3 regions of the Streptomyces sp. SM18 genome follow, and region 1 is predicted to be linked to each of the others. Evidence: riboswitches for the same ligand, from Rfam matches in the RefSeq annotation. Region 1 holds a riboswitch; each other region holds the start of a gene.

Region 1 (2,257 bases):
CGGGGCGGTCTTCACCCCCTGGCGCACCAGCCACCGGCAGATCCCGGCCGTGACGACGCTCTTGCCCGCGTCCGAGGTCGTCCCCGCGACCAGCAGTCCGCCGCTCATCCCCGCCCCCTTCGAACCTCTCGTACCACGTGTCCCACGGCCAGCCGCCCGGCCACGCACACGCCCAGGGCCAGCACACCCACGCGGCGCGACAGCCGCACCGCGCGTTCGATGTCCCCGGTGCGCACCTCGCGCCCGGCCTCCCCGTTCAGCACGGGCCGGTGCTCGACCCGCCCGCTGTACGCCAGGGTCCCGCCGAGCCGTACGCCGAGCGCACCGGCGAAGGAGGCCTCCACCGGGCCCGCGTTGGGGCTCGGATGCCGGTCCGCGTCCGCCCGCCAGGCGCGTACCGCCTGCCGGGGGCGCCCCCCGGCGGCCACCGCGAGCGCGGCGGTGAGGCGGGCGCCGGGCCAGCCGGCCAGGTCGTCGAGCCGGGCGGAGGCCCAGCCGTAGCGCCGGTGACGCGGCGACCTGTGGCCGACCATGGCGTCCAGGGTGTTCACGGCGCGGAACCCGACCAGCCCCGGCGCGCCGCCCAGCGCGCCCCACACCAGGGCGCCCACCACCGCGTCGGAGGTGTTCTCGGCGACGGACTCCACCACCGCGCGGGCGATGCCCGGCCCGTCCAGCGCGTGCGGGTCCCGGCCGCACAGACGCGGCAGCCGCTCCCGGGCCAGGCCGAGGTCACCGGCGGCGAGGGCGTCACCGATGGCGCGGGCCTCCCGGCCCAGCGAGGTGCCCCCGACGACGGTCCAGGTGGCGGCGGCGGTCAGCGCCACGGCCGCGGCGGGGCGGTCGCGCACGGCACGGGCGGCCAGCGCGGCGGCACCGGTGGCGCCGCCGGCGCAGACCAGCGTGTGCAGGGCGCCCCAGCCGCGGTGATCGCGCCACAGCCGGTTCTCGACGCCCGCCGCGGCGCGCCCGAAGGCGGCGACCGGGTGGCCCCGACGGGGGTCACCGAGCAGCAGGTCGCCGATCAGGCCGGCGGCGGCGCCGTACGCGAAGATGCGGTCGGCTCGCACGGATCAGCCGGCCGTCGCGCCCCGGAGGGGGGACGGCACGGGGGGTACGGGGTCCGACGCACGGCGGCCGGGCATGGCAGATGTCCTCACTCAGGGTCCGCGCCCTGGTTCGACGTGACCGGCGACGAGAGTCTCCTGGCTCCCGGATCCGCTGTTCCCCCGGCCTTCCAGCCCGCGCGGCGGGCCGTGACGTCCGTGTGGGGGACAGCTCCCCGGTGACAGTGGCGGGACCGCGCCGGATTCGCACCGGCTTCCTCTGCTGCCGCCGTACTTGGCCCCGGCAGTCCACCACGCCCCCCGAACAGCCGTCAACCTGCCGCTGACCTGCGAGGCCGCAGTGTGCGCAGACGCACACCGGGCCGGACACGCGGGTGCGTGTCCGGCCCGGTGGGGAGGAACGGGAGGTCAGGCGACGATCAGATAGATCCCGTATCCGACCGCCGCCGCGCACAGCGCGAAACAGGCGTACGCACCGGCGCGGGCCCGCACCGGGGAGCCGCCCGTCGTGGCGGACGCCTGCTTGGCGAGGCCGACGATGCCGAGGCTGAAGAGGCCGACCAGCGCCACGGTGACCACGAGGCTGACGCCGAAGACGGAGGCGAGGGCCGCCCAGTCGATGTTCATACGGATCCGTCCTTACACCGTGGCCGGCCGGGCCGGAGGGTCTGCGGGAGCGTCCGGCGCCGGGACCGGGGCCGGGATGGTGGTCTTGAGTTCCGGGACGTTCACGCCCACGGGCGGCGGGCTGACGGCCGCGATGGCGGTGGTGACGACACCCGCGGGCTCGGGCGCGGTGACGTTGGTGTGGTCGACCGGCTTGCGGCGCGACAGCAGCCAGATGGCGCCGGACCCGGCGACGAGCAGCACGGCCACCACCGCGACGCCCCAGGGGCCCTGCTTGGTCAGGAACTCCGCGCCCGCGCCGACCAGACCGGCGGCCGGCAGCGTCAGACCCCAGGCGACGAACATCCGGGTGGCGGTGGACCAGCGGACCACACCCCCCTGGCGGCCGAGACCCGCGCCCATCACGGCCCCGGAGCAGGACTGGGTGGTGGAGAGGGAGAAGCCGAGGTGCGAGGAGGCCAGGATGACCGTGGCCGCGCTGGTCTGGGCGGCGAAGCCCTGCGGCGGCTTGAGGTCGGTGAGGCCGCTGCCCATGGTGCGGATGATGCGCCAGCCACCGAGGT
Region 2 (2,257 bases), 590 kb from region 1:
CACGGTTCCGGCGGAGCGGCCCCCTCACGGCGCGGCCGGGTCGGTGTACTCGTCCCGCACCTCGCCGGGCACCTCGCAGCCGTCCTCGACGCCGGTGAACGTGACGCTCCGCGTACGGTCGGGTCCCAGCAGCGCCCAGGAGCGGGCGTAGAGCTTCCAGCCCCGCTTGGCGAAGGTGCGGAAGACCGCCTCCCCCTCGGCGTGGCTGGAGACGATCTCCCAGTCGTGCGAGCGCAGCCGCTCCTCCGTGCCCTCGAAACCGGCGGCTGCCACGTCCTCGGGCACCTGCCCGGACCAGGGCACGACGCACGCCCGCCAGCCGCCCTCCGGCAGACCGTCCAGGGACGTGTCACCCTCCGGGAGCCCGGCCGCCGTGGTGTAGGCGGATATCTCCCCGGCCACCGTCTCCCCGGTGAACGGGGCGGGCGGCACCCGCGAGGGTTTCGCCGCGCCCGCCTCCTGCCCGAGGAGCCCGCAGCCGGAGGCCACGCTCATGAACCCACTCACGGCGACGGTCACGGCCGCCGTTCTTCCTCTGCGCACAGGTGCTTCCCGCCCGGTCTCGACCCGCTCCACGGGCACCGCCCGTGTGATTTCCGCCGGAGTGTCGCATGTGCCCTGACCTGCTGTGAAGCCCCCACCCATGGTTCGCCGCCACGGACCGCCGGGTACGGCGGCAGGGGGCCGGCCCGCGCTCACACCGCCCCCGGTAGAGTGAGCGGGTCGTCCTCATGCCCGTACGGGGGGAAGCCGGTGCGAATCCGGCACTGACCCGCAGCCGTGTCCTCCCCCCGCCGGGTGGCCAGTCGGAATGCCCCGCACGTCAGCGTGACCGGCTCGTGCCACCGGAACCCCGGTGGGCGGCACCGTCGAGGTACACGGGGCCGGAGCCCGGCGCCATCCGTGCGCCCGTGCCCGGCCCTCGCAGGAGAGGCCCACCCAAGCCATGACCGTACGCCGCCGCGCGGCAGCGCTCGCGATCACCGCCGTGCTCGGTGCGGCCACCGCCCCCACCGCGGTCGCCGCCCCGTCCCCCTCCCCGTCCACCGACCTGCCCGCAGGCCTGTACGGCACCAAGGACCCGACCTACGACGGCGTGTGGCGCCAGTCGATGGCCTTCCTGGCCCAGCGGATCGAGCTGGTCACCCCCGCCACCGAGTCGGTGAACTGGCTCGTGGGCCAACAGTGCGACAGCGGCGCCTTCGCCGCCTACCGGGACGCCTCCCGCCCCTGCGACGCCGAGACGCTGGCCGACACCAACGCCACCGGGGCCGCGATCCAGGCGCTGATGGAGCTGGGCACCAACCGCCCGGCCGTGGACAACGGGGTCAGCTGGCTGAAGTCCGTCCAGAACGAGGACGGCGGCTGGGGCTACAACCCCGGCAGCCCCAGCGACGCCAACTCCACCGCCGTGGTGATCGGTGCCCTGGCCAGGGCCGGGGTGCCGCTGGCCGACCTCACCACCGCCGACGGCAAGACGCCGTACACGGCGCTCCAGTCGTTCGCCCTGCCGTGCGGCGGCGAGGACGGCGGGGCGTTCGCCTACCAGCCGGACAAGGACGGCACGCTCACCGCCAACGCGGACGCCACCGCCGCCGCGGTGCTCGGCGCGATGGGCAAGGGCATGGCGACGGGCAACTCCAACGCCGTCAAGGACCCCGTCTGCCACAAGGGCACCGGCCTCACCCCCGAGCAGTCCGCGCAGAACGGCGCCTTCTACCTGGCCGGAGCGCTCGCCGGGTCGGGCCACCTGGACACCCCGCCGATGCCCGGCGCCGAGGACTCCGACCCACAGCCCGACTTCGGCAACACCGCCGACGCGGTCGTCGCGCTGGCCGCGTCCGGCCACAAGGACAAGGCGGCGAAGGCGGTCGCCTACCTGGAGAAGAACGCCCAGGGCTGGGCGAAGGAGGGCGGCCCGGCCGCCACCGCCCAACTGGTGCTCGCCGCCCACGCGACCGGCACCGACGCCCGTGACTTCGGCGGCGTGGACCTCGTACGGCAGCTCAACGCGACGGGCCCCGCGCCCGCCGCCACCGCCGTGCCGTCCCCGACCGCGACCGACTCCACGCCGAAGAACACCAGCAGCGGCGACGGCGGACTCGGCGTCTGGTGGCTCGTCGGCATCGGACTCGCCTTCGGGGCGGGCATCGGCTTCCTGCTGAGCGGACGCCGGAAGAACCAGCAGCTGTGAGGCACCCGCGCGGCACGGCCGTGCTGCTCCTCCTGGTCGCCGCGGCCCTGACCGTGCTCGGCG
Region 3 (2,257 bases), 6.1 Mb from region 1:
CATGACCCGGCAGGACGAAGTCCCTCCCGTCCACGACGAGTTCGGCGCCCTCTTCGACTCCGAGGCCGACGTAGGAGCGGACCCGGTCGACGGCGTCCGGGCCGATCAGGGGGCCGAAGTCGGCGTCGGGGTCGTCGCCGCGCCCGATCCGCAGGGTGCCGATGCGCTCCTTGAGCCGGGCCACGAGGGCGTCGGCGGTGTCCTCGCCGACCGGGACCGCGACGGAGATCGCCATGCAGCGCTCGCCGGCCGAGCCGTACCCGGCGCCGATCAGGGCGTCCACCGCCTGGTCCAGGTCGGCGTCCGGCATCACGATCATGTGGTTCTTCGCCCCGCCGAAGCACTGGGCGCGCTTGCCGTGGGCGGCGGCCGTGGCGTAGACGTGCGCCGCGACCGGTGTCGAGCCGACGAAGCCGAGGGCCGCCACCCGCGGGTCTTCCAGGAGGGTGTCGACGGCCTCGCGGGCCCCGTTGACCACGTTCAGGACGCCGGGCGGCAGGCCCGCCTCCAGGAAGAGTTCGGCGAGCCGCAGCGGAACCGACGGGTCGCGCTCGGACGGCTTGAGGATGAAGGCGTTGCCGCAGGCGAGTGCGGGTGCGGCCTTCCACAGGGGGATCATCGCCGGGAAGTTGAACGGGGTGATGCCGGCGACCACGCCGAGCGGGGCGCGAAGCGAGTGGACGTCGATGCCGGTGCCGGCGTTGTCGGTGAACTCGCCCTTGAGCAGGTGCGGGATCCCCGCCGCGAACTCGACCACCTCCAGACCACGCTGGATGTCACCGTGTGCGTCGGCGACCGTCTTGCCGTGCTCGGCAGACAGCAGCCGGGCCAGCGCGTCCTTCTCGCCCTCGACGAGCTGGAGGAACCGCGTCAGGACGCGGGCGCGCCGCTGCGGGTTCCACCCGCCCCACTCGCGTTGGGCGCGGACGGCGTCGGCGACGGCCGCCTCCGTCTCGGTGCGGTCGGCGAGGGGCACGAGGGCCTGGATCTCGCCGGTGTTCGGGTCGTACACCTCGCCGTGGGCCCCCGAGGTTCCCGGGGTGTGCTTGCCGCCGATGAAGTGGGTCAACTCGCGCACGGAGGCGCGTTCCTGCTCGCGGACCATGACTGCCTGCTCTCGTCAGGAGGGATCCGGGGACGGCGCGCCGAGCCCGCACACGTACGCGGGTGGCGTACGGGCGCCGGGGGGCGCGAGATCGCATAGGGCCGAAGTCCCGTCAGACGGCGGGCTCACCAGGGTCGTGGGTACACACCTGTGCCATGCGTGTCAGCTCCATCCTCGTGGACAACACGGAACGTCCCGCGGCCGGTATCCTGACTCCCGGATCAGCGTGCGCCGTCCGCCTTCCCGACATCCTGCTCGTCAGTGGCGTCCTGCTCGACGGCGTACTCCCCGGTCACAGTGGCGGGACCGTGCCGGAATCACACCGGCTTCCCTGCACCGCGGGCCTTGTACCCGCCACTCTATAGTTGGACGTCCTAGTAAATCCAGCACCCGTGTCAGGGTCCGTCAGGTCAGCCGGACGGGGCCGTACCGCGGCAGGTGCCGGAGCTTGTCCTACGCGTCGCCGCCCGGCTCCCCGGGTGTCACCGGTGCCGTCGGTCCGGTCCCCGCGTCCGCGAGCCGCAGCAGGTACGTGTCCATGATCCAGCCGTGCCGGCTCCGCGCCTCGGCCCGCAACCGCCTGATCCGGTCCGCCACGTCCCGCAGCGGTCCCGCGACCAGCAGTTCGTCGGGCGTACCGAGGTACGCCCCCCAGTAGATCCAGACGCCCTCCCCCTCGATCCGGGAGAACGACTCGTGTGCGTCGAGCATGACGACGATGTCGCCGTCGTCGTTCTGGCCGACGTCGAAGAGCCGCCGGGCGGGAGTGATGTGCACCGGCCGGCCGACCTGGTTGAGGGGGATGCGGTGCCGGGCGGCGAGCGAGGAGACGCTGCTGATGCCGGGAACGACCTCGACGTCCGGCGAGACGGTGCCACGCGCCTCGATGTCGGCCAGGATGCCGAGCGTGCTGTCGTACAGGGACGGGTCGCCCCACACGAGGAAGGCACCGGTCTCCTCGGCCGTCATCTCGTCACGCAGCATGGCCTCGAAGAGGTCCGCGCGACGGGTACGCCAGTCGTCGACGGCCAGGGTGTAGTCACCGCGCCCCATCGGGCGCCTGTCCCGGCTCGGGTCGTCGGTCTCCACGACGCGGTAGGGCATCCGCGCGTGCTCGTCCAGCATGCGGAGCCGCAGGTCCGTGAGTGACGC

What was found. Region 1 has a riboswitch for cobalamin ahead of B9S64_RS05950 (cobalamin biosynthesis protein). Riboswitches for the same ligand answer to the same signal wherever they lie in the genome.
Region 2: it holds a riboswitch for cobalamin, as region 1 does, so the genes downstream of both, B9S64_RS08635 (prenyltransferase/squalene oxidase repeat-containing protein) here and B9S64_RS05950 (cobalamin biosynthesis protein) in region 1, are expected to answer to the same signal.
Region 3: it holds a riboswitch for cobalamin, as region 1 does, so the genes downstream of both, B9S64_RS32775 (CoA-acylating methylmalonate-semialdehyde dehydrogenase) here and B9S64_RS05950 (cobalamin biosynthesis protein) in region 1, are expected to answer to the same signal.

The regions. Positions count from the first base shown of each region.
Region 1 is NZ_CP029342.1:1,350,831-1,353,087, reverse strand. Features, by position in the region: gene B9S64_RS05955 (cobyric acid synthase) at 1-108, opposite strand, end outside; gene B9S64_RS05950 (cobalamin biosynthesis protein) at 105-1,070, opposite strand; cobalamin riboswitch at 1,199-1,328, opposite strand; gene B9S64_RS05945 (hypothetical protein) at 1,476-1,694, opposite strand; gene B9S64_RS05940 (inorganic phosphate transporter) at 1,707-2,257, opposite strand, start outside.
Region 2 is NZ_CP029342.1:1,942,631-1,944,887, forward strand. Features, by position in the region: gene B9S64_RS08630 (hypothetical protein) at 25-519, opposite strand; cobalamin riboswitch at 716-838, shown strand; gene B9S64_RS08635 (prenyltransferase/squalene oxidase repeat-containing protein) at 947-2,194, shown strand; gene B9S64_RS08640 (SCO2322 family protein) at 2,191-2,257, shown strand, end outside.
Region 3 is NZ_CP029342.1:7,409,671-7,411,927, reverse strand. Features, by position in the region: gene B9S64_RS32775 (CoA-acylating methylmalonate-semialdehyde dehydrogenase) at 1-1,105, opposite strand, end outside; cobalamin riboswitch at 1,287-1,468, opposite strand; gene cobF (precorrin-6A synthase (deacetylating)) at 1,559-2,257, opposite strand, start outside.